Regions from separate parts of the Achromobacter sp. JUb104 genome, predicted to be linked through region 2. Evidence: predicted binding sites of a transcription regulator. Region 2 holds the regulator's gene; each other region holds the start of a gene.
The links. Region 2 encodes LexA, which represses DNA repair genes until DNA is damaged. Its sites were predicted from a motif close to ACTGTATNNNNATACAGT; they were not measured.
Positions count from the first base shown of each region.

Region 1: the regulator LexA is predicted to act here: its motif matches at 7,822-7,839, upstream of imuA (translesion DNA synthesis-associated protein ImuA).
Region 3: the regulator LexA is predicted to act here: its motif matches at 4,489-4,506, upstream of M2361_RS21755 (PA0069 family radical SAM protein).

Region 1 covers NZ_JANUEY010000001.1:1,986,305-1,995,978, reverse strand. The annotation lists gene M2361_RS08980 (amino acid ABC transporter permease) at 1-102, shown strand, start outside; gene M2361_RS08975 (amino acid ABC transporter ATP-binding protein) at 114-848, shown strand; gene M2361_RS08970 (LysR family transcriptional regulator) at 882-1,847, shown strand; gene M2361_RS08965 (I78 family peptidase inhibitor) at 1,893-2,279, opposite strand; gene M2361_RS08960 (error-prone DNA polymerase) at 2,461-5,706, opposite strand; gene M2361_RS08955 (DNA polymerase Y family protein) at 5,717-7,186, opposite strand; gene imuA (translesion DNA synthesis-associated protein ImuA) at 7,116-7,820, opposite strand; gene M2361_RS08945 (amino acid permease) at 7,970-9,460, opposite strand; gene ypfH (esterase) at 9,642-9,674, shown strand, end outside.
Region 2 covers NZ_JANUEY010000001.1:905,710-915,383, forward strand. The annotation lists gene lon (endopeptidase La) at 1-2,350, shown strand, start outside; gene lexA (transcriptional repressor LexA) at 2,467-3,117, opposite strand; gene M2361_RS04250 (amino acid aminotransferase) at 3,274-4,473, opposite strand; gene uvrB (excinuclease ABC subunit UvrB) at 4,550-6,691, shown strand; gene M2361_RS04260 (low molecular weight protein-tyrosine-phosphatase) at 6,942-7,433, shown strand; gene iscR (Fe-S cluster assembly transcriptional regulator IscR) at 7,627-8,169, shown strand; gene M2361_RS04270 (IscS subfamily cysteine desulfurase) at 8,191-9,402, shown strand; gene iscU (Fe-S cluster assembly scaffold IscU) at 9,436-9,674, shown strand, end outside.
Region 3 covers NZ_JANUEY010000003.1:261,463-271,136, forward strand. The annotation lists gene rsgA (ribosome small subunit-dependent GTPase A) at 1-11, shown strand, start outside; gene M2361_RS21735 (CoA pyrophosphatase) at 90-821, opposite strand; gene rplS (50S ribosomal protein L19) at 945-1,325, opposite strand; gene M2361_RS21745 (DMT family transporter) at 1,545-2,417, shown strand; gene M2361_RS21750 (hypothetical protein) at 2,449-2,940, opposite strand; gene M2361_RS21755 (PA0069 family radical SAM protein) at 3,003-4,481, opposite strand; gene M2361_RS21760 (sulfate adenylyltransferase subunit 1) at 4,694-5,992, opposite strand; gene cysD (sulfate adenylyltransferase subunit CysD) at 6,032-6,940, opposite strand; gene M2361_RS21770 (phosphoadenylyl-sulfate reductase) at 6,982-7,728, opposite strand; gene M2361_RS21775 (sulfate/molybdate ABC transporter ATP-binding protein) at 7,725-8,789, opposite strand; gene cysW (sulfate ABC transporter permease subunit CysW) at 8,817-9,674, opposite strand, start outside.

The DNA.
Region 1 (9,674 bases), 1.1 Mb from region 2:
TTCGGCATCCTGGCCATTATCTATTTCCTGGTGTGCTTCAGCCTGAGCCGCGGCTTGAGCTGGCTGGACCTGCGTATCCGCCGCTCGCGCGCCATGGCTTAACGGAAAGAATCATGATCAAGCTTGAAAAAGTGAACAAGTGGTATGGCGACCATCACGTGCTGAAAGACGTGGACCTGTCCGTGGCGCGTGGCGAAGTGCTGGTGGTGTGCGGGCCGTCGGGCTCGGGCAAGTCGACCATGATCCGCACGGTGAATCGGCTGGAGCCTATTGAGAAAGGTCGCATCCTGATCGACGGAGCCGACATCTACCAGAAGGGCGCGAACCTGAACGCGCTGCGTCAGAAGATCGGCTTCGTATTCCAGCAGTTCAACCTGTTTCCGCACATGAGCGTGCTGGAAAACGTGATCTTCGCGCCGGTGAACATTCGCAAGCAGCCGCGCAAGCAGGCGGTGGAATTGGCGCGTGCATTGCTGGAGCGGGTAGGGCTGTTGAACAAGATCGACGCCTACCCTGGTGCGCTGTCGGGCGGCCAGCAGCAGCGCGTGGCGATTGCGCGCGCGTTGGCATTGCAGCCGCCGGTGATGTTGTTCGACGAGCCGACCAGCGCGCTGGACCCGGAAATGGTGGGCGAGGTGCTGCAGGTGATGAAGGGCCTGGCCAAGGACGGCATGACGATGGTGTGCGTGACTCACGAAATGGGCTTTGCGCGCGACGTCTGCGACCGGGTCGTCTTCATGGACGGTGGCGAGATTCTTGAGGTGGACACGCCCGAGCGCTTTTTCAGCGCGCCCTCGCATCCGCGCGCTCAGCGCTTCCTGGCCGACATCCTGCACCCACGCGGCTAGCGTCGTGGCGGCGATGGTAACGTGAGGGTTTCCATGCGTTTCGCATCAACCGCCGCGATGTACACCCTTAAACAGTTAGAGGCGTTTTACTGGAGCGCCGAGCTAGGCAGCTTCAGCGCATCTTCCCGGAAACTGCACACCACGCAATCGGCGGTGGCCAAGCGGGTAGGGGAATTGGAAGCCTTCGCCGGGTCGCCGTTATTCGAGCGCCGGGCCAAAAAGCTGTTCATGACGCCGCAAGGGCGCAAGCTGTTTGAGCTGGCGCGTGAAATGCTGGACCTGAATAGCCGCATCGTGCAAAACATGGCCGACCCGGCCAGTTTCGAAGGCGTGATACGGCTGGGGGTGACCGAGCTGGTGGGCATGACGTGGCTGGCGCGGCTGATCAATCAGATCAGCCTGCGTTATCCGCGCGTACAACTGATGCCCGAGATCGACGGCGGCATTACGCTGTACGAAAGGCTGGACCAGGACCAACTGGACCTGGCCATCATGCCTGGCCCGTTCTGGAGCTATCAATACGATGGCACCCATCTGGGCGCCGTCACCAACGTCTGGATGGCCAGCCCCGCGCTGGATATCGATTTGCAGGCGCGTTTGTCGCCGCAGGACCTGGCGCCGTATCCCGTGATTTCGCAGCCGACCAATTCCGCGCTGTCTCATTTGTACGACGCCTGGTTCGCCGAACAGGGCTTGTCGGTCAAACGGGTGTTGACCTGCAACAGCCTGGGGATGATGGCACAACTGACGATGCTGGGGCTGGGCATCAGCTATCTGCCTGGCGCCTACTTCGCGCCGCTGGTCGAACGCGGTGCGCTGTGCCAGCTGGACGTACAGCCGGATCTGCCCACCATCAATTACTACGCGGTACACAAGAAGAACATCGTCAACCCGATCGTGTCGCGGGTGATCGAGATCGCTCGCGAGGAATGCGCGTTTGAAGTGGCAGGGGCCTTCCTGCCCCACGTGCCGCCTGCGGCGTTGCCGCGCGAAGGCTGAGACGGCCGGCGAGGGTAGGCGCCGGCCGGCTTGGGATGGGGTAGATCAACCGCAGCGAATGGCGGTCATGACGTCTTTGTCATCCACGATCAGGTTCAAACGGGTGGCGTTGTATTCCATGGTGACCAGTTGGCCGGGGCGCAGGATGCGGGCCGTGCTGCTGCCGCTGCGGGTACGCAGGTCTTCCATCGAGGACGTGGTGGCCTTTTGGCCAATTTGCGATTGCAGCGCGGCCGCGTCGCAGGTCTTGGTGCCGTAGCCCGGCATGGCCGAGCCCGACCCACCATAGGAAGCGCCGCCCGACGTGCTGTCGGACGAGGACGATGAACTGGAGGAGCTGGAGGCTGCCGGTGCGCTGGACGACGACGTTCCAGTGTTGGCGCATGCGGTCAGGCTGGCAACCAGAATGAAAGGGATCAGCTTGCGGATCATGTATAGCTCCTTACAACACCACTACGAAAAAAGCCATGATAGACCAGCCTAGGCGCGCTGTAATCTGGCGTTGCGGCGGCGCGCCAAAAAGTGAAAAGCCCGCGTTGAAAGGAGATCAAGGCGGGCTGCGATGGCGGGGTTTGGTTACTGAGGAAAGTACTAGCTTTCGCCAGTTGGCCCCTCAATGAAAATTCCGGCTATGGGCCGCCAGCCCGCCCAGCAGGTCGGACAGGTCCACCAGGCGTTGCGCGATCAGGTGGCGTACGCCGTCCACGTTCTGCCAGGCGCCGTAGACGCCCAGCAGCTTGGCGCCCAGCAGTTCGCGGCGTTGGCGTTCGATGAGTTCCGGGCGCACGACCACGTTGACGGGGCCGGTTTCGTCTTCCAGCGTGACGAAGATCACGCCCTTGGAGGTTTGTGGCCGCTGGCGCACGGTGACGATGCCGCAGGCGCGGGCCACGCGCTTGTCGGGGTAGCTGTTCAGGACCTCGGCCGGCTGGAAATTGCGGGCGGCAAGTTGCGCGCGCAACAGGGCGACCGGGTGGCTGTGCAGCGTCAGCCCCAGGCTGCGGTAGTCGGCGGCCACGGTCTGGTTTTCCGAAGGGGCCGACAACTGGGGGGCCTGGGTTTCCACAATGGCGGCGTCACGCAGCAGGTCGCGGCTTTGGACGCTGGCGGCGGCTTGCCAACTGGCTTGGCGGCGGTGGCCGGCCAGGGTGCGCAGCGCGTCGCCGGCGGCCAAGGTGTTCAGGTCGTGGCGGTTCAGCCCGGCGCGGCGGGCCAGGTCGCCGGTGTCGGTAAAAGGCGCCTGCCCGCGAGCCTCTTCGATGCGGCGCGCGGCGTCTTCCCGCATGCCCTGGATCAGGCTCAGGCCCAGCCGGACAGCGGGGCGGGTGTCTTCGGCGGGTGGGGAGTGCGGGCGCGGGCGTCGCTGGGCGCCGGGGTGACCGTCGGGCAGGGTTTCCAGCGCCGAATGCCAGCCGCTGACGGTAACGTCGGCGGGCAGCACGCAGACGCCGTGGCGGCGGGCGTCCTGCACCAGTTGCGCGGGCGCGTAGAAACCCATGGGCTGGGAATTGAGCAGGGCGGCCAGAAAGGCTTCGGGTTCGTGGCGCTTGAGCCAGGAACTGAAGTACGCCAGCAACGCGAAGCTGGCGGCATGGCTTTCCGGAAAGCCGTATTCGCCAAACCCCTCTACCTGCCGGAACAGGGCTTCGGCGAATTCCAGCGTGTAGCCGTGCGCCAGCAGGCCGCCCACCAGCTTGACGCGGAATTTGTCCACGCCGCCCTTGCGTTTCCAGGCGGCCATGGACCGGCGCAACTGGTCGGCCTCGCCCGGCGTGAACCCCGCGGCCACCACCGCGATCTGCATCACCTGTTCCTGGAAGATGGGGACGCCCATGGTGCGGCTGAGCACGCCACGGACTTTTTCGCTGGGATAGGTTTCGTCTTCCTTGCCCTGGCGTCGGCGCAGGTAGGGGTGGACCATGCCGCCCTGGATCGGGCCGGGGCGCACGATGGCCACCTGCACGACCAGGTCGTAGTATTTGCGCGGCCGCAGGCGGGGCAGCATGGTCATCTGCGCGCGCGATTCAATCTGGAACACGCCCACTGTGTCGGCGTCGCAGATCATGTCGTAGGTGGGGACGTCGCCTTCGGGAATGTCTTGCAGCGCCAGCGGCTGGCCCCGGCGCTGGCCGGCCAGCTCCAGGGTGCGGCGCAAGGCCGACAGCATGCCCAGCGCCAGCACGTCGACTTTCAGCAGTTTCAGCGCGTCAAGGTCGTCCTTGTCCCATTGCACGACGCTGCGGTCTTGCATGGCGGCGTTTTCAATGGGCACCAGGCGCGACAGCTTGCCGCGCGAAATCACGAAGCCGCCCGGGTGCTGCGACAGGTGGCGCGGAAAGCCCATCATGGTTTGCGCCAGCGATGCCCATTGCCGCGCCACGCGGGATTCCGGGTCCAGCCCGCAGGCGCCCAGCGTGCGCAGCATTTCCTTTTTACCGTCCCACCACTGGTGCGCGCGTGCCACGGCGTCAATCACGCCCAGGTCCACGCCCAGCGCGCTGCCGGTGTCGCGCAGCACGCTGCGTGGCCGGTACGAAATGACCACGGCGGTCAGGGCGGCGCGGTCGCGTCCGTATTTGTCATAGATGTACTGGATGACTTCTTCGCGGCGCTGGTGCTCGAAATCTACGTCTATGTCAGGTGGTTCGTTACGCTCTTTACTTATGAAACGTTCAAACAAGTTGTTGCCGCGCACCGGGTCCACCGCGGTAATGCCCAGGCAATAACAGACGGCGGAGTTGGCGGCCGACCCCCGGCCCTGGCACAGGATGCCCTGGCTGCGCGCGTACTGGACGATGTCGTAGACGGTCAGGAAGTAGGCTTCGTAGCGCAGGTCGCCGATCAGGTCGAGTTCTCTTTCGATCTGGCCGGCCACGTTTTCCGGGACGCCGGCGGGAAAGCGGCGGGCGGCGCCGGCCAGGGTTTCCTGGCGCAGATAGGTGGCGGGCGTGTGGCCGGGCGGCACGACCTCGTCGGGGTATTCGTAGCGCAGTTCGTCCAGCGAAAACGCGCAGCGGCGCGCCACCACCAGCGTTTGCGCCAGCGCATCGGGCGGATACAGATTGGCCAGGCGCATGCGGGTGCGCAGATGTTGTTCGGCGTTTTCGGATAATTCGTAGCCGCATTGGGCCACGGGCTGGCGCGTGCGGATGCCGGCCAGCGTGTCGTGCAGGGGCTTGCGCGATCGCACATGCATCTGCACCTGGCCCACGGCCACGATGGGCAGATCGGCCTGGCGGGCGGCGTGTTCGACGGCGGCGCGGTGCTGGTCGTCGCGTGACCGGTACAGCAGGTTCAGCCCGACCCAGGCGCGGTTGGGAAACACGCGCGCCAACCAGCGCGCCTGCTCGGCCAGGCGGTCGGCATCGATGCCGTAGGCGGGGGTCAGGATGGCCAGGCATTCCGGTACCTGGCGCAGGTGCTCGGAGCCCTTGGGCGGATGGGTCAGGTCATCCGGGGCCAAGCGGTATTCGCCCTTGGGGGCGCGGGTGCGGGCCAGCGTGATGAGTTCGGACAGGTTGCCGTAGCCTTCGCGGGTTTGCGCCAACAGGGTCAGGCCCAGCGGGGCGGCGTCGGGCGCGGCGCGCAACTGGAACGTGGCGCCGATGATCAGCGGCAGCTTCTGGGTCTTGGCTTCCATGTGGGCGCGCACCACGCCGGCCAGCGAACATTCGTCGGTCAGCGCCAGCGCGGCGTAGCCCAGTTCGGCGGCGCGCGCGACCAGCTCTTCCGGGTGCGAGGCGCCTTGCAGGAATGAAAAGTTCGACTGGCATTGCAGCTCGGCGTAGCCGGGCAACGTTGCCAAAAGTTCGGACGGATCGGGGGCGTCGTAGGGGGCGTCGTAAGGGTCGTCTTGCATGCGCGAAGCCTCAGGCGTAGAGCCCGTGCAGGAACCAGCGCGCGTGTTCCGCGTCGCGTTCGCGGTAGATCCAGTAGCGCGCCGCCGCCGCGTCTTCGGCGACGAAGTAGTCGCGCACGGTCAGGGCGGGGTCCCACCAGCCGCTTTCGATGCGTTCGGGCCCCCGTACCAGCCGCAGCGGCTGGCCGCCGTATTGGGGGCGATGGCCCGACAGCTTCAGGGCCAGCGGCGTTTCCAGCAGCCAGAAGGGGCGGTCCAGCAAAGGGGGCAGGGGCTGGGGCGGGCGCGGGGTGGCCAGCGCGTCGCCCCAGGAATTCGCGGCTTCGGGGCGATGGTCGGGCGTGGGATGGGCGTGGCGCACCTGATCGCGGCCCAGCCGGGCCACCAGCAGGTCCAGCAGGCGGGCGTGGTCGGCCGCGGTGCCGCCGGGTTCGGGAAACAGCGTGGTGCTGACGGCGGGTTGCTCAACGGTGTCGGGCGCCAATAGAGACACGGCGATGACGGGCGCTTCCAGCGTGACGTGATTCAGCTTTTCGCGCAGCAGGTGCAGGATTTGCGGCGCCTGCCAGACCGGTTGCGCCAGCGCCAGTTCCAGTTCGGTGGGCGGGCGGGCATGGCGGCCGCGTTCGTGTTCCATGCTGAGCACTACGCGCCGCACCGCCAGTTGCCGCGCGGTGAGCCACCCGCCAAGTTGTTCGGCCAGGCGGCGCGCCACCGCCAGCACGGCGTCGGTGTGCTCGACGTAGTCCATGAGTTCGATGCGCCGGGAGAACTGGTTGGGCGGTTCAATCCAGCGATACAGTTCCGGCGCCTGGCCGTAGGCGGCGTCCAGGGCGGGAAGCAGATCTGGCGTGCTGCGCCGTTGCAGGCCGGCGCGCGGCAGGGCGCGCAGGTCGGCCAGGGTGTGGCAGCCGATGTCGCCCAGCCAGTCCAGCCGCGCCTGGGTCTGGGGCAGCAGCGCCAGCGGCAGCGCGTCCAGCCGGCGGGTCAGCGTGCGCAGGGTGAGGGTGCGCCGGGGCACGCGCCGGCCCGGGCGGTGCGCCAGCAGCCAGGCGCCCCGGGCGGTGGGCGCCATGCCCAAGGACACCCGCACATCCAGCGCGTCCAAGGTGGCGCGTATGCGCCGGGCCAGCGCGCGCGGGCCGCCGAAGAACATCAGGCTGGCGCCCACGTTCAAGAGCACGGTGTCGGCATCGCCCAAGGCAATTTCGGGGGTGTATTGCAGCAGCGCCAGCGCCGCGCCGTGCAGGGTATCGGCTTCGGCCTGCGGCTGGCGCGGCAAGAGTTCCACCTGCGGGGCGATGGCCGCGGCGCCCGCGCGGCGCATGCCCGGCTTGACGCCGGCCTGGCGGGCGGCGGGGGTGAGGGCGGCAACGCGTTCCTGGTCCAGGACGGCGAAGGCGTGTTCCTCATGCGGCCAGTGCGGGCGTAGTACGTCCAGCGGCAGGCAGCGCAGGAAGGCGGCGATCCAGAGGCGCATGGTGGGGGGAAGACGGTGTCAGCGCGCCGGGCTCCAGGCCCACGTACAGCGGGGTGTCGCAGACAGGCCCCCGGCGCTTCAGAATATGGACGGACAAGCCGCCCGGGGCCGGCGCAAGCGCCAGCCGCAACGGGGCGGCGGTGGCATTCTGCGCGGCCTTGGCCGGGCGGATGGCAATGAAGAGCAGGTCGCTGGCCTGGGCCGCCAGATGCAGGCGGCGCAGGGATTCAGGGCGCACATGCGGCAGCCAGCAGATCAGGGCGCCGCAACTGCCGTTTTTCAGGATTTGTTCCGTGGCCCAGAGGGTATCGACGGGTTTTTGCGGGGCCACCCACAGCAATTGCCGGGGATCCAGCCGCCAGCTCATCCAACTGGCGATGTGGGGCACGTGCGGCGGTTGCACCAGCGCAATGGGGCGGCGCGTTTCCAATTGGGCCAACGCTGGGCGCAACAGGCGGATTTCGCCCACGCCGGGGTGCGGGGTCAGCAGTTCGATCAGGGATCCCAGCGGCCAGCCGCCGTCCGGCAGCTCGGCGGAAAGCGAAGCGTGCCCGGTGGGCAGGGTGCGCGCGGCGCCTTTGGCCAACTGGGTGGCGCGCCACAACGCGGGATGGATGCGTTCAGGGGTCATCATTACTGTATGAATATACAGTATTGTAGCCCCGTTTTGTGGGCGGCTTTTGAGCGGCTATGGGCCGGCTATGACCCGACTATGACCCGTCCCTGGGCCAACCATGGGCCGCCTGGTGCACTGTTTTGCGACCTGATCCGGCGGACCCGCGCCTAGCCGTGGTCCCGATCCAGCCCATAAAAGCGCATGTCCCCGTAGCGCACCCAGCGCGACTTCTTCACCACGCGGTGCCCGATCCACAGCGCCAGGAACAGCGGAATGGCCAGATACGTGGACACCACCCCGATCCAGTCGATGCGATCTTGCAGGAACGCCTGGTAGTTCTGCCCCAGCGTCACCACCAGGCACAGCACAAAGGCCAGCACCGGGCCAAAGGGAAACAGGCCGGCCTTGTAGGGCAGGTCGGCCGTGTCGTAGCCGTGCCTGACGTAGCCCTGGCGAAACCGGTAATGGCTCATCGCGATGCTCAGCCACACGATGAATTCCGTCATGCCCGCAAAATTCAGCAGCCAGATATAGACCGCCTTCGGGCTGTACACCACGCTGAACAGGCAGAGGCAGGCCAGCGCCGTGGTAGCCAGCAGCGCGTACAGCGGCACGCCCTTGGACGTCAGCCGCTTGAACAGCGCCGGGGCCTGGCCTTCGGCCGCCATGTTGAACAGCATGCGGGTGGCGGCGTACATGCCCGAATTGCCGGCCGATAGCACTGACGTCAGGATCACCGCGTTCATCACGGTGGCGGCCGACAGCAGGCCCGCGTGCTGGAACACCAGCGTGAAGGGGCTGACGGCGATGTCTTCGACGTCGTTGCGCAGCAATTGCGGGTCGGTATAGGGCAGCAGCAGGCCGATGATCAGAATGGCCAGCACATAGAACAGCAGGATGCGCCAGAACACGCTATTGATGGCGCGCGGCACGTTGCGGCGCGGGTTTTCGGATTCGCCTGCTGCCACGCCCACCAGTTCGGTGCCCTGGAAGGAATAGGCCACCACCATCGCCACGCCCACCCAGGTGGCCGCGTTGCCCACGAAGGGCGCGTCGCCGATGGTCCAGTTCGCCAGCCCGACCTGGTCGCCGCCGTGGATGATGCCCACCAGCATGCCCAGGCCGACGGCAATGAAGCACAGCACGGCCACCACTTTGATCAGGGCGAACCAGTATTCGGCTTCGCCGAAGCTGCGCGCCGAAAAGGCGTTCAGCCCGAAGGTGAGCGCTAAAAACGCCACGCTCCAGATCCAGCCCGGCGTATCCGGCAGCCAGTAGGCCATGACCAGTTGGGCGGCCACCACGTCCACGGCGACGACCGTGGCCCAACTGACCCAGAAATTCCACCCCAGCGCGAAGCCGAAGCCGGGGTCCACGTAGCGTGATGCATAGGTGCAGAACGAGCCCGACACCGGCATGAAGGTGGCCAGTTCGCCCAGGCTCGTCATGATGAAGTAGACCATCAGGCCAATCACCAGGTAGACGAGCAGGGCGCCGCCCGGGCCCGCTTCGGCAATGGCCGCGCCGGAGGCCACGAACAGGCCGGTGCCGATGGCTCCGCCCAGCGCTATCATCGTCAAGTGGCGCGCCTTGAGCACGCGGTGCAGCTGATTCTGGCTGGCGGGCGTGGCGCCAGAATCGGAAATCGGTGTTTGCATTGCAACGGGGAAAAGTGGCCGCCGCGGCGGCATTCAGGCAGGGTCCGCGACAAGGGACTGCCAGCAAGGGGCAAGGGCATCCCCAGGGAACCAAAGGGGGGCGCCAGCGCCAACGCCGCGCATTTTACAATGCTGTGACAGCGGCGCAGTCCCGCGGCCCCAGCCAGCACGGAGCAGTTTCATGGCATCTACCGGTTCACTTGAATTCCTTCCC
Region 2 (9,674 bases):
CGGCCGTCCGCGCTCTATCCGCGCGCTCGAGGTTGCGATGGAAGCGGGCAAAAGCATCATGCTCGTGGCCCAAAAGTCCGCCGGCAAGGATGACCCCACCCCTGAAGACGTCTACGAGATCGGCTGCGTTGCAGGCATCCTGCAGATGCTCAAGCTGCCCGACGGTACCGTAAAGGTGCTGGTCGAAGGCACCCAGCGTGCCCGCATCAGCAGCATCGAGGATGCCGATTCGCATTTCACCTGCCAGGTGACGCCTATCGAGCCGGACGCCATGCAAGGCTCCGAGACCGAGGCCCTGCGCCGCGCGATCGTCGCCCAGTTCGAACAGTACGTAAAGCTCAACAAGAAGATCCCCCCGGAGATCCTGACCTCGTTGGCTGGCATCGATGATGCGGGCCGCCTGGCTGATACGATCGCCGCACATCTTCCGCTGAAGCTCGAGCAAAAGCAAAAGATGCTCGAGATCGTCGGCACGTCCGAGCGCCTTGAAGGTCTGCTTACCCAGCTCGAAACCGAAATCGACATCCTTCAAGTCGAAAAGCGGATTCGTGGCCGTGTGAAGAAGCAGATGGAAAAGAGCCAGCGCGACTACTACCTGAATGAGCAGGTCAAGGCCATTCAGAAAGAGTTGGGCGAGGGCGAAGAAGGCGCGGACATCGAAGAGCTTGAAAAGAAGATCATCGCTGCCCACATGCCTAAAGAGGCGCGCAAAAAGGCCGATGCCGAGCTCAAGAAACTCAAGCTCATGTCGCCGATGTCTGCCGAAGCCACGGTGGTGCGCAACTACATCGATACGCTTATCAACCTCCCCTGGAGGAAGAAGAGCAAGATCAACAACTCGATCTCCAACGCCGAGACGGTGCTGGACAACGACCATTACGGTCTGGAAAAGGTCAAGGAACGCATCCTTGAATATCTTGCCGTTCAACAGCGCGTTGACAAGGTAAAGGCGCCGATCCTGTGCCTGGTTGGCCCTCCTGGTGTGGGCAAGACCTCGCTGGGGCAGTCCATCGCGAAGGCCACGAACCGCAAGTTCGTGCGCATGGCGCTGGGCGGTGTGCGTGACGAAGCCGAGATCCGTGGCCATCGTCGTACGTACATCGGCTCGATGCCGGGCAAGATCGTTCAGAACATGTCGAAGGTCGGCGTGCGCAATCCTCTGTTCCTGCTTGATGAAATCGACAAGCTGGGCATGGATTTCCGTGGCGATCCCTCGTCGGCCCTGCTCGAAGTGCTGGACCCGGAACAGAACCACACGTTCCAGGACCACTACATCGAAGTCGACTTCGACCTGTCCGACGTCATGTTCGTGGCCACCAGCAACACGCTGAATATCCCGCCGGCCCTGTTGGACCGTATGGAAGTGATCCGGCTCTCCGGTTATACGGAAGAGGAAAAGATCCATATCGCCCGCGACCATCTGCTGCCCAAGCTGATGCAGAACAACGGCGTGAAAGACAGCGAGCTGACCGTTGACGACAGCGCATTGCGCGACATCGTGCGCTACTACACCCGGGAAGCCGGTGTGCGGGCGCTTGAACGCGAAGTGGGCAAGATCTGCCGCAAGGTCATCAAGCAATTGCTGACCCAGAATGATCGCGCCAAGGCCGAAGGCAAAACCCTTGAGGTGAAGCCGGTCAACGTTACGGGCGACAACCTGAGTGATTATCTGGGTGTGCGCCGCTACACGTTCGGTATGGCCGAGAAGGAAAACCAGATCGGCCAGGTGACCGGACTTGCCTGGACGGAAGTGGGTGGCGACTTGCTGACCATCGAAGTCGCAGACATGCCTGGTAAGGGTGTCATCCAGCGCACGGGTTCGCTCGGCGACGTGATGAAGGAATCCGTTGAGGCTGCGCGCACGGTGGTACGTTCACGGGCGCGTCGTCTGGGCTTTGCCGACAGCGTCTTCGAAAAGCACGACATGCACGTGCACGTGCCGGAAGGCGCGACGCCGAAGGACGGTCCGTCCGCCGGTATCGCGATCACCACGGCCATGGTTTCGGCGTTGTCGCGCATTCCCGTGCGCGCCGATGTCGCCATGACCGGTGAGATCACGCTGCGCGGTGAGGTGTTGCCGATCGGCGGCTTGAAGGAAAAGTTGCTTGCGGCTCATCGCGGCGGCATCAAGACGGTCTTGATTCCGGAGGAAAACGTCAAGGATTTGGCGGAGATCCCGGACAACGTCAAAAACCATCTTGAGATCGTCCCGGTCCGCTGGATCGACAAGGTGCTGGAGCTGGCCTTGGAGCGTCTGCCTGAGCCGTTGTCAGAGGAAGAGGCCGTGAAGGAGCCGCTGGTGGCCAAACCGGCGGAACCCGGTTCAACCGACCCCGTCCTTAAGCACTGATTGCTTGCTTGGATTTGGCCGCTCTTAGATGTAGAAGAGGGCGGCCAAATAAAAACCCCGTCACGTTCTGAACGTGGCGGGGTTTTTTATTGCGCAGACGAATGCGTGTCGCTTGCTTAATGCAATGCGTGCGTACGAATCAAGCCGACTGCAATTCCTTCCAGCGCAAATTCCTGGTCGGCTTCGACCACGATGGTTTGAAAGTCTGGGTTTTCAGGCAGAAGCTCGATATGACCGTTAATGCGCTGCAGGCGCTTGACCGTGACCTCATCGCCAATGCGGGCCACCACAATCTGGCCGTTGCGGGCTTCGGACGCTTTCTTAACGGCGAGTAAGTCGCCTTCAAGGATCCCGGCGTCGCGCATGCTCATGCCGCGCACCTTCAGCAGGTAGTCGGGCGTTTGCGCGAACAGGTGCGGGTCAACGCCAACTTCACGTTCCACGTGCTCTGCCGCAAGAATAGGGCTGCCTGCCGCTACGCGCCCTACCAATGGCAGCAGTAATTGCGACAGTGAGGGCAGGGGTGAAGACGTTTGTGCAGGCGATGACCCACCATCTTTCAGGCGTATGCCACGCGAAGCGCCAGCGGTGAGTTCGATGGCGCCCTTGCGGGCCAGTGCTTTGAGGTGGTCTTCCGCGGCGTTGGGCGAGCGGAAACCCAAGGCCTGGGCAATTTCAGCGCGCGTCGGTGGGAACCCCGTACGCGTGACGGTTTGCCGGATAAGGTCCAGAATTTGTTGCTGGCGATCTGTAAGTTTGCTGGCCATGGCGATGATCCGGTGCGAGCGGACTGTACATATATACAGCGCCATTCTGGGGGACGCAGCGCAAAAAAGCAAGCTGGTGCCTGGCGGAATGCAAAACGGAGCCCGAGGGCTCCGTTTTGTCACGCACGGGTCGCAAGGACCCGCTGGCGGGCGAGGTTACAGCACAGCGGCGATGCCGGCAGCGACCTTGTCAATGTTGCCGCTATTCAGTGCGGCAACGCAGATGCGGCCGCTGGACACGGCGTAAACGCCATGTTCTTCGCGCAGGCGGTCGACTTGCGCCGAGGTCAGGCCCGAATACGAGAACATGCCACGCTGTTCCAGAACAAAGCTGAAGTCCTGCTTGCCGCCGTGTTCCTTGATTTTCTCGACCAACTGCTTGCGCATCAGGCGGATGCGGTCGCGCATGCCGGCGAGTTCTTCTTCCCACATGGCGAAGAGCTCAGGGGTGTTCAGAACCGTCGACACCACCGTGCCACCGTGCGTGGGCGGGTTGGAGTAGTTGGTGCGAATGACGCGCTTGAGTTGGCTCAGTACGCGAACGGCTTCGTCCTTGCTGCCAGCGACGACCGTCAGGGCGCCGACGCGCTCGCCGTACAGCGAGAACGACTTCGAGAACGACGAGCTGATGAACATGGTCATGTCCAGATCGGCGAACATGCGCACGACGGCAGCGTCTTCGGTCAGACCTTCGCCAAAGCCCTGATAGGCGATGTCGAGGAACGGAACCAGGTTGTTTTCTTTTACTACCGCAGCGATTTGCTTCCACTGTTCGGTCGTGGGGTCCACGCCGGTGGGGTTGTGGCAGCATGCGTGCAGCACAACGACGGTCTGCGCCGGGGCTGCCTTTAGATCGGCCAGCATGGCTTCGAAATTCAGGCCGCGGGTGGTGGCGTCGTAGTACGAGTACGTGCCAACTTCAAAGCCGGCGCGTTCGAACAGCGCGCGGTGGTTTTCCCAGCTGGGATTGCTGATCAGCACCTTGGAGGTGGGCAGCAGTTGGCGCAGGAAATCAGCGCCGATCTTCAGTGCGCCGGTGCCGCCCAGTGCTTGGGTGGTCAGGACGCGCCCGGCCGCGGCCAGCGAGGAGTCTTTGCCCAACAGCAGCGCTTGCGCACCCTGGTTGTAGCCGGCGATGCCTTCAATAGGCAGATAGCCGCGAGCGGCGGCGGCTTCAATGCGGGCGGTTTCGGCCTTGCGAACGGCGCCCAACAGGGGGATCCGTCCCTGATCGTCGTAGTACACGCCCACGCCCAGGTTGACTTTACCCGGGCGCGTATCCGCGTTGAATTGTTCGTTCAGACCAAGAATGGGGTCGCGCGGCGCGAGTTCGACGGAATCGAAAAGGTTGCTCATGGGCTTCTGATGAGGATGGGTGGACGCAGTACGAGGTGCTGTGGATAATGGGGGGTTTACCCTGGAACAGTCTAGCATGCCAAACAGCCCAATAGACCCAAGCGGCGCGGGAGATCTGGCTCAGAATCCCGCTACGGATTCTGTGGTGCCGGCAGCGTCTGAGGCCGTGCCTGGAACCAGCGTCGAACCCCGCGTCGAACCCCGTTTCGTCGAGTATCCAGGCAGCCCGTACCAGTTGTTCCAACCCTATCCCCCAGCAGGCGACCAGCCCGCCGCCATTGACGGCTTGCAGCAAGGGATAGAAGACGGCCTGATGTTCCAGACGCTTCTAGGCGTTACGGGCTCGGGCAAGACCTACACCATGGCCAACGTGATCGCCCGCTTGGGGCGTCCCGCGTTGGTGCTGGCACCGAACAAGACGCTCGCGGCACAGTTGTACGCGGAAATGCGCGAGTTCTTTCCAAAGAACGCGGTCGAGTACTTCGTTTCCTACTACGACTACTACCAGCCCGAGGCCTATGTGCCGACGCGCGATCTGTTTATTGAGAAGGATTCGTCCATCAATGAACACATCGAGCAAATGCGGCTGTCGGCCACCAAGAGCCTGCTCGAGCGGCGGGATACGATCATCGTGGGGACCGTGTCGTGCATCTACGGTATCGGTAACCCGGGCGACTACCACGCGATGGTGCTGATTCTGCGCAGCGGGGATCAGATCTCGCGGCGGGAAATCCTGGCGCGCCTGGTGGCGATGCAATATACGCGCAATGACGCTGAATTCACCCGTGGCGTATTCCGGGTGCGAGGCGAGTCCATCGATATTTTCCCTGCGGAAAGCGCGGAGTTGGCGCTGCGCCTGACGCTGTTTGATGACGAGATCGAAAGCCTGGAGCTTTTTGATCCGCTGACCGGCCGCATCCGCCAGAAGTTGCCCCGTTTCACCGTATACCCCGGTTCGCACTATGTAACCCCCCGCGATACGGTGTTGCGTGCGATTGAAACCATCAAGGAAGAACTGCGCGAACGGGTGAAGCGGTTTGTCGACGACGGCCATCTTGTCGAGGCGCAACGCCTCGAACAACGGACGCGGTTCGACCTGGAAATGTTGCAGGAACTGGGCTTCTGCAAGGGCATCGAAAATTACTCCCGCCATCTGTCGGGTGCGGCGGCGGGGGAGCCTCCGCCCACGCTCATTGATTACCTGCCTTCCGACGCCCTGATGTTCATCGACGAAAGCCACGTGACCATCGGCCAGCTCAGCGGCATGTACCGTGGGGACCGATCGCGCAAGGAAACCCTGGTGCAATATGGGTTCCGGCTGCCGTCGGCGCTGGACAACCGGCCGCTCAAGCTCGAGGAATTCGAGGTGCGGATGCGCCAGTGCGTGTTCGTGTCGGCAACTCCCGCTGCGTACGAGAAAGAACATGCCGACAATGTTGTGGAGCAGGTTGTGCGGCCGACCGGTCTGGTCGACCCGTTGGTGGAAGTGTTGCCGGCGCGCACGCAGGTGGATGATTTGCTTGGCCAGATCAAGGCCCGGGTATCGGTGGGCGAGCGCGTTCTGGTGACGACGCTTACCAAGCGCATGGCGGAAGATCTGACCGACTTCCTGAGCGAGCATGGCGTCAAGGTTCGGTATCTGCATTCCGACATTGACACGGTCGAACGCGTGGAAATTCTTCGCGATTTGCGTCTTGGAACGTTCGACGTGCTGGTGGGGATCAACCTGTTGCGCGAGGGCCTGGATATTCCGGAGGTGTCGCTGGTGGCGATTCTGGACGCGGACAAGGAAGGCTTCCTGCGGTCCGAGCGCAGCTTGATTCAAACCATCGGCCGAGCCGCTCGCAACTTGAATGGCCACGCGATTCTGTATGCGGACCGCATTACGGATTCGATGCAGCGCGCCATGGAGGAAACCAGTCGCCGACGTGCTAAGCAGCTACAGTTCAACATCGACAACGGCATTACGGCCCGCGGCGTTCGCAAGGCCGTGCGCGAGCTGATCGATGGCATCGTAGCGCCGGTGCAGCACGATGCGCTGGAGGCAGCGGTTCCGGCCGAATTCCTGAAGGACGAAAAGGCCCTGGCTCGCGAACTCAAGCGCCTTGAAAAACTGATGATGGACCACGCCCGAAACTTGGAATTCGAGCAGGCTGCCGCTGCGCGAGATGCGCTTACCGCGTTGAAGCAACGCGTGCTTTTGGACGGAGCTGTGTGACCATTTGCGCCGGCAATCGGGCGGGCAGCTTGCTTACTGCAAGCTGAAAACGGGCAAATTCATTGGCTTGACGGTGTCAGTTTCGCAATGCACACCTTCAGACCGATTCTTTAGTGAGCTTTAACCTTTAAAGTCCGTTGTAATCTATTGATTATCCAAGACAAAGGTAAAATGAATAGTGGCTTGCGGCCAATTGTTCATTTGCAAAAAAAGCTTGCCTTATCTCGGGTTTTCCCGCACACTTACTCCCATGATGACCAAGGTACTTTTCGTTTGCATGGGCAATATCTGTCGCTCGCCGAGCGCAGAGGGCGTGTTTCGCCATTTGGTGAACGACGCGGGTTTGGGCGATGTGGTTCGCATCGACTCCGCGGGCACGCACGCGTTTCACATTGGCGAGGCGCCTGATGCCCGGGCGCAGGCTGCGGCGCGTAAGCGCGGCTACGAGATCACGCACTGTGAGGCGCGTCAGGTCACCGCGGAAGATTTCCGCGACTTTGATCTTATCCTCGCCATGGATTGGGACAATCTGTCCGCCATGCAACAACAGTGCCCCAAAATCTATCAGCACAAGTTGATGTTGCTGATGCGCTTTGCCAATGAGTTCGAAGAGGCCACCGTGCCCGATCCGTACTATGGTGGCGCCGATGGCTTTGGCAAGGTTCTCGATTATCTGGAAGATGCCTGCCAGGGAGTCCTGGAATTGGTCCGCAAGCGCGCTACCCAGTACCAAGCGGCCTGATCGCTTTTTACGTAGAGCCGCCAGCAGTGCGGCTCTTGGGGTACATGGCAGTGAAAAAACCGCGCATCAGCGCGGTTTTTTCTGGCCTGGAGCCATACCAAATTAGTCGGGAATAGGCTATACTTGACCCAATTACTCGGGTATTGACCGCTGGATTCGCCGGCGGCCATTGCCGAATCACAGGGAACCCACCATGCGGCTAACTACCAAAGGGCGTTTCGCCGTGACTGCCATGATCGATCTCGCCATGCGCCAGCATAGCGGCCCGGTCACTCTTGCGGCCATCAGCCAGCGTCAGAACATTTCGCTTTCCTATCTGGAACAGCTATTCGGGAAACTGCGTCGCCACGAGCTCGTGGACAGCGTACGTGGCCCGGGCGGCGGTTACTCGCTTGCGCGTCTTGCGCGCAACGTGACCGTTGCTGACATCATCTTCGCGGTCGATGAGCCGCTGGACGCCACCAGCTGTGGCGGCAAACGGGACTGTACGAGCGGCAATGACGGCAAGCCGGGCAAGTGCATGACGCATGAGCTCTGGGCCACGTTGAATCGCAAGATGGTCGATTACCTGGATTCGGTGTCCCTGCAAGATCTGGTCGATCAGCAGCGCGTGCGCCAATTGCAGGAAGCCAGCAATCAAGCGCAGGCCTGCGCGGTGCGTGTCAATCGGGTAGGGGGCGCCAATGCTGCCGCCAATTCCCCGACCACGGCCGTTGCGGCCAATGCCACCGTATAAGCAGTATCAGGAGTTGTAGATATGACCACCCGCCCGATTTATTTTGATTATTCGGCCACGACACCCGTCGATCCACGCGTCGTGGACAAGATGGTGCCTTGGCTTTACGAGAACTTCGGCAACCCGGCATCGCGCAGCCACGCTTATGGCTGGGATTCCGAAGAAGCCGTTGAGCGCGCCCGTGAAGAAGTTGCCAAGCTGGTCAACGCCGACCCGCGCGAGATCGTCTGGACGTCCGGCGCAACGGAATCCGACAACCTGGCCATCAAAGGCGCCGCGAATTTCTACGCGGAACGCGGCAAGCACATCATCACCGTCAAGACCGAGCACAAAGCCGTGCTGGATACCTGTCGTGAATTGGAGCGCCAAGGTTTCGAAGTCACTTACTTGAACGTAAAGGACGACGGCCTGATTGATCTGGACACTTTCAAGGCGGCCCTGCGCCCCGACACCGTGCTGGTATCGGTCATGATGGTGAACAACGAGATCGGCGTCGTCCAGGATATCGAAACGCTGGGCGAGATCTGCCGCGAGAAGGGCATCATTTTCCATGTGGACTCTGCTCAGGCGACCGGCAAGGTGGAAATCGATCTGCAAAAGCTGAAAGTCGACTTGATGTCGTTTTCGGCGCACAAGACCTACGGTCCCAAGGGTATCGGCGCGTTGTACGTGCGTCGCAAACCGCGTATCCGCATCGAAGCGCAAATGCACGGTGGTGGTCACGAGCGTGGCTTCCGCTCGGGCACGCTGGCCACGCATCAGATCGTGGGCATGGGCGAGGCGTTCCGCCTGGCTCGCGAAGAAATGGGTACCGAGAACGAGCGAGTCCGCATGTTGCGTGACCGTCTCTGGAACGGCCTGTCGCAGATCGAAGAGGTCTATTTGAACGGCGACATGGACCAGCGGGTACCGCACAACCTGAACGTCAGCTTCAACTACGTCGAAGGCGAGTCCCTGATCATGGCGATCAAGGAACTGGCCGTGTCCAGCGGTTCGGCTTGCACGTCGGCCAGCCTGGAGCCGTCGTACGTGCTGCGCGCCCTGGGTCGTAATGACGAGTTGGCGCACAGTTCCATTCGTTTCACGCTGGGCCGCTTCACGACTGAAAAGGAAGTGGACTACGCGATTGAATTGCTCAAGAGCCGCGTTGGCAAGCTGCGCGATATGTCGCCGCTGTGGGAAATGGCCAAGGAAGGCATTGACTTGAACACCGTGCAATGGGCTGCGCACTAAGCGCCCGCGCCAAGAAATTCGTGGAGAAATAACATGTCTTACAGCACCAAAGTTCTGGATCACTACGAAAACCCCCGCAACGTCGGTTCGTTCGACAAGTCGGACGAGTCGGTGGGCACCGGCATGGTCGGAGCGCCCGCCTGTGGCGACGTCATGAAGCTGCAGATCAAGGTGAATGAAGCCGGCGTGATCGAAGACGCGCGCTTCAAGACCTACGGCTGCGGCTCGGCCATCGCGTCCAGCTCGCTCGTGACCGAATGGGTCAAGGGCAA
Region 3 (9,674 bases), on a different contig from region 2:
AGCGCTACTGATACGCCCCATCTCCAAACAAAAGACGGCCCGAAACGGCCGTCTTTTTTTGCATGGTTTGGGGTTGCAAGCCAGGTTTTTCAGCCAGGCTGCAAGCCATTGCGCAACAGGTGATAAAGATTGCGCAGCATGCCTGCCGTGGCGCCCCAAATGAAGTGCTTGCCGTACGGCATGCCGTAATAATTGCGCACGCGACCGTCATCAAGGCGGGCTTCATACAGCCGATGGTTGGCCGGATCCATCAGAAAGGACAGCGGCACTTCGAACACTTCGGCCACCTCGAAAGCGTCGGGCGCCAGCTCAAAGCCCGGACGCACCAGCGACACCACCGGAATGATCGAAAAACCGGTTGCCGTCAGGTAAGGCGGCATGCTGCCCAACACTTCGACATGGTCGGCGGGCAAGCCCGTTTCCTCTTGCGCTTCGCGCAAGGCGGCGGCAACGGGCGTCGAATCACTGGTCTCGATGCGGCCACCCGGAAAGCTGATCTGCCCGGCATGGTCATGCAGGTGCGCCGCGCGCTGGGTCAGCATGATGTGCACGCCGTTGTCACGGGTGACCAACGGGATCAGCACGGCGGCAGGCACTGGCGTGCCTTCGCGCCCGGGATAGCGCAGGTCGTTGTCGCGAGAAAGCTCCAGCGTCCAGGTGGACGGCTGGGTCAGTGTGCCCCGCAGGCGATGCGGGGTCAGCAGGCTGGCGGGCACGGCCGGCAAGGACTCGTTGGCCACCACCCACGGTTGCGTCGCCGGATCGAAGCCGGGACGCGCCAGCGGCCGTCGGGGCCGCGCGGAATACGAGGAATCAGACATACGGCTTTGCAAAAAGAAAAAGGCACCCTCGCAGGTGCCTTTTTAACCCGGAAACCTGTGCCGGACGGAAACGCTGAATGGCGCGAACGTCCGACACTGGAAGGGCCGTGTGCCGATAAGCGATCAAGCCGCCGAGGCTTGCTTGCTGACCAGCTTTTCCTTGATACGTGCCGACTTGCCCGAGCGGTTGCGCAGGTAGTACAGCTTGGCGCGGCGCACGTCGCCGCGGCGCTTGACTTCGATGCCGGCGATTTGCGGCGAGTACAGCTGGAACGTACGTTCCACGGCTTCACCCGACGAAATCTTGCGCACGGTGAACGCGGAGTTCAGGCCGCGATTGCGCTTGGCGATAACAACGCCTTCGAAGGCCTGCACGCGCTTGCGGGTGCCTTCAACGACGTTCACGCTCACGATGACGGTGTCACCAGGAGCAAATTCAGGCTTGGCTTGGCCGCCGGTCAGACGGGCAATTTCTTCCTGTTCCAGGATAGCGATAAGGTTCATGAGAACTCCTAGATCATCATGTCTTTGCGGGCTAAAAATTTTTGCCGTGCGATTTTTACCGATGTTGTTACTCGTGCCGCAAGCAGAGGATGAGATTTGGCAAACCAATGATTCTACACCAAAAGTTCTGTCAGCCGTCGAGTAGAATGGCGCCCTTCCCCTGGCTTGCTGTACCCTTGCCACTTCTGTAACAAACACGTCATCTGACGCTGTTCCCTCATGTCGTATACGTCCCTGATATTGGTCGTCCTGGCGGCGATGGCCCACGCTACGTGGAACCTGCTTGCCAAGCGCGCGGCCATGGTGGGCGCGCCTTTCGTGTTTGCCTACGGGCTATGCGCATCGGTGCTCTATGCCCCATGGGTGATCTGGGTGCTGATACACGACGGCATGAGCTGGACCTGGCCCGTCGTGGGCGCCATCCTGACATCCAGCCTGTTGCATCTGGGCTACAGCCTGTGCCTGCAACGCGGCTATCAGGTGGCTGACTTGTCCGTGGTGTACCCCATTGCGCGAGGCACCGGCCCGCTACTGTCCACGACAGGGGCCTTCCTGCTGCTGGGCGAACCGGCCACCAGCACCGGCATTATCGGCATGCTGTGCGTGGTCATTGGAGTGCTGCTGATCGCCACCCAGGGCCGGCTGACCATCTTCAAGCAGGCGCAAGCCTGGGTTGGCGTGCGCTGGGGCGTGGTGATCGGCCTGTTCATTGCCGCCTACACCGTGGTGGATGCCTATGGCGTCAAGGTGCTGCTGATCAGCCCCGTGCTGTTCGATTGGTTCACCTGCGTTACCCGAACCGCGATGATGACGCCCCACATGCTGAGCCGGCGCGCTCAAGCCTGGGAATCCATGCGCGGGCACTGGCATCTGGCCTTGGCCGTGGGCCTGCTGTCTCCGCTGGGATACATCCTGGTGCTGTACGCCTTGCGCAACGGCGCGCCCTTGAGCCTGGTGGCGCCTGCCCGCGAAATGTCGATGATGCTTGGCACCCTGGCCGGCATGTTCCTGCTGCGCGAAAAGGTAGGCCCGGGTCGTTTGGCCGGCTGCCTTGCCATTCTGGTGGGCGTGGTCCTGCTGGGTTCCAGCTGATTGCGTTGCGGCTGGGACGGGCTCTGACTGCTTAAAAGCCAGCGGCCGCCCCCAGCCACATCAGGCCGGGGATGATTGCACCCCACGCCAGCACCATCACCACGTCCAACACCATCGCCTTCATGGTCACTTGGGAAGTCACCGGCTCTACCGTGGCGTTGCCCAGGCTGCGCTCGCGCTCGGCGGCCGGAGCGGTGGGAGCCGCTGCTGGTGCAGCGACGGGACGAATGACAGGCATCGAAACTGCCGCGGGCGAGGCCACGGGCACCGACATGGGAACCGACACGGCCTGCCCCACCAGCGAGCCCTCTTCAACCGGCGCGGGCGGAAACGGCCAGCGTGCCGGCGCGGTGCCCGACCGACTGCGGTCGCGTCGTTCGCCCCCAGCCGATGCGGTCGTCCACGGCATGGCAAGCCCCGTCAGCTTGGCGCAAACGGCACGGGCGCGATGAGCCCCGCGGCGCAGTGGGTTCAGCGAGACGACAAGCTCGTCGGACAAAACGGAAAAATCAGCGGTGTTCATAAGAACTCCTTGAAGAAATGATTCCACGCCGCCGCAGCGGCCGACACGGCGACGAGCCGCGATCAATCGAACAGCGACAACTGGCCAGCCGCCAACGCGCGCAATTGGCGCTCGCCGCGCCCATAGGCGCCGCTGACGGCAGGCAAACCGCCAGAATGGGGGACCCCTGAAGACGCTTGCGCGCCAACCGGGGATAGGAAATCGGAAGAAGAGGTGGCGCCTGAAGACCTGGCATCCAAAGAGGTGGCCCCGGAAGACGCCCCGCCCGAGCCGGCCGCAAGGCCCGCCGCGAACAGCGATGGCGTGCCGCCTGCCATCAACGGGGGCTGGAAGCGATCGCAATCCAGCGCCAGTCGGTGGCGGTTCAGCCCCAGTTTGCGGGTGGCAACGGCAAAGCGCTGACGCAGCAAGTCTGCCCAGATGCCTGTACCGCGCATCCGCGAACCGAAGTTCGGGTCATTGCGGCGGCCATTGCGCAGGTCTTCTATGCGATGCAACACGCGCTGGGCGCGGTCGGGGTAATGGGCGTTGAGCCAGTCTTCGAACAGGGTCTTGACCTCCCAGGGCAGGCGCAAGACGGTGTAGCTGGCGTAATGCGCACCTGCCGCCTTGGACTCCTGGAGGATGTGTTCCATGGATTCGTCGTTGATGAACGGAATGACCGGCGCCACCAGCACCCCCACCGGCACGCCGGCATCCGTCAGGCTGCGCACGGCTTCCAGCCGCCGCCAGGGCGCCGCGGCGCGCGGTTCCAGCGTGCGGGCCATGCCGGCGTCCAGCGTGGTGATGCTGATGTAGACCACCACCAGATTCTGTTCCGCCAGCGCCGCCAGCAGGTCCAGGTCACGCGCCACCAGCGCGTTCTTCGTCACGATGGTTACCGGGTGCCGGGTTTCCAGCATCAGTTCGAGCATGCCGCGCGTCAGGCGCCAGTCGCGTTCGATGGGCTGGTAGGCGTCGGTAGCAGAACCGATATTGATGGGCGACGGCTTATAGCCAGGGCGCGCGAGCTCGGCGCGCAAGGCCTCGACGGCGTTGGCCTTGGCTACCAGGCGGGTTTCAAAGTCCAACCCCGGCGACATGCCCAGGTACGAATGCGTGGGCCGCGCGTAGCAATACACGCAACCGTGCTCGCAACCCCGGTAAGGGTTGACCGCAACGTCGAAGGGGATATCGGGGGAATCATTGCGCGACAGCATCTTGCGGGCTTCTTCCGCGGTTACCGTCGTCTTGGGAGCGGGCGGCTCAAGGCGCGTATCGGGCAGGATGGGAATGACCGTCGTGCCGCGCAAGGAGCCAGAGCCGGCTGCGGAGGAATGGGCGGACGCGCTTTTGGGAGAATCGTCGGAGAAATTATCAGGGACGGATTCGACGAAATCCGCTGGCAGGCCGGAACCGGACCAGCCGTCATCGACCTGCACACGGCCATCGCGCTGAAAGCGATGCCGAACATTAGTAACCGCACCCCGACCGCGCAAGGCGGCGGGGGCGGCAGCCGGGGACCCAGAACCGGCGGGAAAAGAATGATCGGTGCGTGCCATAAAAACTACTGTACAAAAACACAGTGGTTTTGACAAGCACCAAAAGCCTTTTCGTAAGACAGCCCCACTTTACCGCAAGACGCGGAGCGCGTCTGAACAAATCGATTTCACCAGGCGATATCGCCTGGAAACCCGCACCAGCATTACGTTTGGAAGAAATACAACACCAAAAAAAGGGCTGAAAATTCGTTGTTTTCCAGCCCAATCCTGGCCTAACGCAACATGCCCGCCGCCGCGGTCTGATGCGTGGCTTCGTCGATCAAAATAAAGGCGCCGGTGGCCGGAACATCGGCATAGCGATCCACTGCCAAGGCCTCGCGCGTGGTGAAGGTCACGCGACCAATGTCGTTCATCTGCAAGGTGCCTTCGGTGTTCTCCACTTCCTGCAATTCGTGGATGTCGCGATGCGACAGCACCGCGCGAATCTTCGCCGACGTCAGTCGCGTGCCCGACTTCAACAGATACTTGCGTGCCGGATTCAAGGCTTGCGCATCCAGCCAGCAGAGCTCGGCTTCGAACTCGCGCGTCACTTGCGCGGGCGCGGCCGTGTGCACGATCACGTCGCCGCGCGACACGTCCACATCACGGTCCAACACCAGCGTGACGGAATCGCCTGCCACCGCCTCATCCAACACGCGGTCAAACACGCGCACCTCGCGAACCACCGCCGTCACACCCGACGGCTGCACGGTGACCGCATCGCCCGCGCGCAGCACGCCGCTGGCCACGCGCCCCGCGTAGCCGCGAAAGTCTTCCTTCTGATCGCCACCGTGCCGCGCCACCCATTGCACCGGAAAGCGCAGCGGCAACGCGCGCCCGTCGCTGGCAAGATCCAACGATTCCAGCAACGCCAGCAAGGGCTGGCCTTCGTACCAAGGCGTCTTGGGCGACAGCGTCACCACGTTGTCGCCATTGAGCGCCGACAGCGGCAGCACATCAAAATGCGCAATGCCCAGTTTGGTGGCCAGGTCCGCATACGCATCGCGGATGCGGTCGAACACGGCGCGGTCCCAATCCACCAGGTCCATCTTGTTCACCGCCACCACAATGTGGCGGATGCCCAGCAGCCGCGCAATCGTGCTGTGCCGCTTGGTCTGCGCCAGCAGCTTGCCGTCGGCCGCGCGCGTGGCGTCGATGAGTATCACCGCCACATCCGCCGTCGATGCGCCCGTCACCATGTTGCGGGTGTACTGCTCGTGGCCCGGCGCATCCGCGATGATGAACTTGCGCGCGGGCGTGGAGAAATAGCGGTAGGCCACGTCGATGGTGATGCCCTGCTCGCGCTCGGCTTCCAGGCCGTCGGTCAGCAGCGAAAAGTCGATGCCGTCGCCCGCCACCCGCTTGTGCTTGGCGCGCGAGATGGCATCCAACTGGTCGGCGAACACGCCTTTGCTGTCGTAAAGCAGACGGCCGATCAAGGTGGACTTGCCGTCATCGACGGAGCCCGCCGTGATCAAGCGCAGCACGCCCGTGCCGGCGCCGGAAAGAAAAGAATCGTTCAGTGCGTTCATGTGCGTCCCCTGCCGCCGGCCGCAGCCGGCGTTGTGCATTCAGAAATAGCCTTCCTTCTTGCGGCGCTCCATCGAGGCCTCGGAAGTCTGGTCGTCCATGCGCGTGGCGCCGCGCTCGGTGATGTCGGTCACCGCCGTCTCGGCGATGATGGCGTAGGTGTCGGCGGCGTCGGAGGCCACCGGGCAGGTGCACGAGATATCGCCCACCGTGCGAAAGCGCACCGGCAAGCGCTCGACCTGTTCGCCATCTTGCGGCGGTGTCAGACGGGTCACGGGCACCAGCAAGCCCTTTCTGCGCACCACCTCGCGTTCGTGGCTGTAGTAGATGGACGGCAGCGCCAATTGCTCGCGCTGGATATATTGCCAGACGTCCAGCTCGGTCCAGTTCGAGATCGGGAACACGCGCATGTTCTCGCCACGATGCACGCGGGTGTTGAACAGGTTCCACAATTCGGGGCGCTGGGCCTTGGGATCCCATTGGCCGAATTCGTCGCGGAACGAAAAGATGCGTTCCTTGGCACGCGCCTTTTCTTCATCGCGCCTCGCGCCGCCGATGCAGGCGTCAAAGCCGAATTCCTCGATCGCTTCCAGCAGCGTCACCGCCTGGGCCGCGTTGCGGGAATCCGTTTCGCGCCGCAACACCACGCTGCCGCGCTTGATCGAATCTTCAACGCTGCGCACGATCAGGGTCTCGCCCAGTTCCGCCGCGCGCTGGTCCCGAAAGGCGATGACTTCATCGAAGTTGTGGCCGGTATCGATGTGCATGAGCGGGAACGGGAAGCGCCCCGGGCGGAAGGCCTTTTCGGCCAGGCGCAGCAGCACCACCGAATCTTTGCCGCCCGAGAACAGCAGCACGGGCTTTTCGCTTTCGGCGGCCACCTCGCGCATGATGAAAATGGCTTCGGATTCCAGCCAATCCAGGTGGCTGCGTTGGATCACAGCGGACATAGGTTATTCCCCTAAAACAGATTGTGAATTCATGGATGGCGTCACTCGCCGCGCGCCACGATGTCGATGACGCGGTTACCCGCATGCAGGCCGCATTCCTTGGAGTCCGACGACTCCCACCACCAACGCCCCGCGCGCACGTCCTCGCCCGGCCGGATGGCGCGCGTACAGGGCTCGCACCCGATGGACGGGTAACCCTGGTCGTGCAAGGGGTTGTAGGGCACGCCCAGCGCGCGGATCACGGCCCAGACCTCGTCCTCGCTCCACTCGGCCAGCGGGTTGAACTTGTAGAGGCCGAACACCGGGTCCTGTTCTTCCAGTGGCAATTCGCCACGGGTGGTGGATTGCTGGCGGCGCTGCCCGGTAATCCAGGCGCCGCGCCCCGCCAGCGCGCGCTTGAGCGGTTCGACCTTGCGGATCTGGCAACAGGCTTTGCGTAGGTCGACGCTTTCATAGAACGCATACGCGCCATGCGCCGCAACGTGCTGCTCCACCGCCGCCGCATCCGGCCGGTACACCGTGACATCGCGCCCATAGCGCGCACGCACGGCGTCCAGCACGCCCAGCGTTTCGGCGTGAAGGCGGCCGGTGTCCAGCGTGAACACTTCCAGGTCCAGGCCCGAGTCGTAGATGGCGTGCGTCAGCAGCATGTCTTCGGCCGCCAGCGACGAGGCCAGCGCGGCGTCGGGATAGCGCTGCTGGACGTCGGCCAAGCGGTCGGTCAAGGTGTTCCAGCGTTCGGCCAGCGCCGCGTCCAGGTGGGAAGAAAGATCAGCAATAGTCGTCATGCTTGCACCGCAAAAATCTGGGCGCGCCGGGGACGCGCCAACAAGGTATCGCCATCGCGCAGATCCATCTGCCGGTACAGATGCTCGGGCACTTCCGCTTCGATGATGGCGTCGGAATCCTGGCGCGCCAGTTCCAGATAGGCGCTGGGGCCTGCCAGATAGGCGTGCGACAGACGCACGGCAATGCCCTCGCCGCCCGCGCGATAGCGCTCGATCTCGAACTCATGCGGACGCACGTACGCGGTGGCGCGCCGCGCCTCGGCCTGGGCCAGGTCGGGCGCGGGCAACGACAGCCCGGCCCCTTGCCAGATACCGCGCGCGGCCACGCCTTGCAGTTGGTTCACGTCGCCCAGGAAGCCGTACACGAACGGCGTCGCCGGTGCTTCCCAGACCTCGCGCGGCGTGCCTACCTGCTCGATGCGGCCCGCGTTCATCAGCACCACGCGGTCGGCGACTTCAAGCGCTTCTTCCTGGTCATGCGTCACGAACACGCTGGCCACGTTCAGTTCGTCATGCAGGCGCCGCAGCCAGCGGCGCAGCTCCTTGCGCACCTTGGCGTCCAGGGCGCCGAAGGGCTCGTCCAACAGCAGCACGCGCGGCTCCACGGCCAGCGCGCGCGCCAGGGCGATGCGCTGGCGCTGCCCGCCCGACAACTGTGCGGGATAGCGGTCCGCCAGCCAGTCCAGTTGCACCAGCGTCAGCAGGTCATGCACCTTGCGCTGGATCTGGTCTTCGGAAGGACGCTGCGACCGATGCTTCACGCGCAGCCCAAAGGCCACGTTTTCGAACACCGTCATATGCTTGAACAGCGCGTAGTGCTGGAACACGAATCCCACCTGACGCCGACGCACGTCAACGTCGGTCGCGTCTTCGCCCGCGAACAGCACGCTGCCGGTATCGGGGGCTTCCAGGCCCGCGATGATGCGCAGCAGCGTCGTCTTGCCACAGCCCGAGGGCCCCAGCAGCGCCACCAGCTCGCCGGTCTCAATATGCAGCGACACATCATTCAGCGCTCGGAACTGCCCGAACCGCTTGGATAAATTGCGAACTTCGATACTCATGCTTGTCTCCGTCTGAGCCGCCGCGCGTTACGCCGCGACCGGCTTGAGGGTTGCCGTCGCCGGCCCGGGATACTCGACCGGCAGGTCGGCGGCCCGCAGGAACCGGGCGTTGCGCCACTCGACCACGTTCTTCGCCACCAGCGTCACCAGCGCCAGCAAGGCCAGCAACGACGCCACGGCGAACGCGGCGGAATACTGGTATTCGTTGTAGAGAATCTCGACATGCAGGGTCATGGTGTTGGTCAGCCCACGAATCTGCCCCGACACCACCGACACCGCGCCGAACTCGCCCATGGCGCGCGCATTGCACAGGATGGCGCCGTACAGCAGCCCCCATTTGATGTTGGGCAGCGTCACCCGCCAGAAGATCTGCCAGCCGCTGGCGCCCAGCGTCAACGCGGCCTGCTCTTCTTCGCTGCCTTGCGCCTGCATCAACGGAATCAGTTCGCGCGCAACAAAGGGAAAGGTCACGAACAAGGTCGCCAGGACGATGCCGGGCACGGCATAGACGATCTTCCAGTCATGGTCCTGCAACCAGCCCCCCATCCACCCTTGCGTGCCGAACAGCAGGATGAAGACCAACCCGGCCACCACGGGTGATACGGAAAACGGCAGGTCGATCAGCGTGATCAGGAACTGCTTGCCGCGAAACTGAAACTTGGTGATGGCCCACGCGGCCGCCACGCCGAACACCAGGTTCACCGGCAGCGCAATCGCGGCCACCAGCAAGGTCAACCGGATGGCAGACAACGCATCGGGTTCGACGATGGCGGCCAGGTAAAGCTGCCAGCCCTTCTTGAACGCCTCGGCAAACACCGCCGCCAGCGGCACCAGCAGGAACAGCGTCAGGAACGACAGCGCAACGAACAACAGGATGCCGCGCAC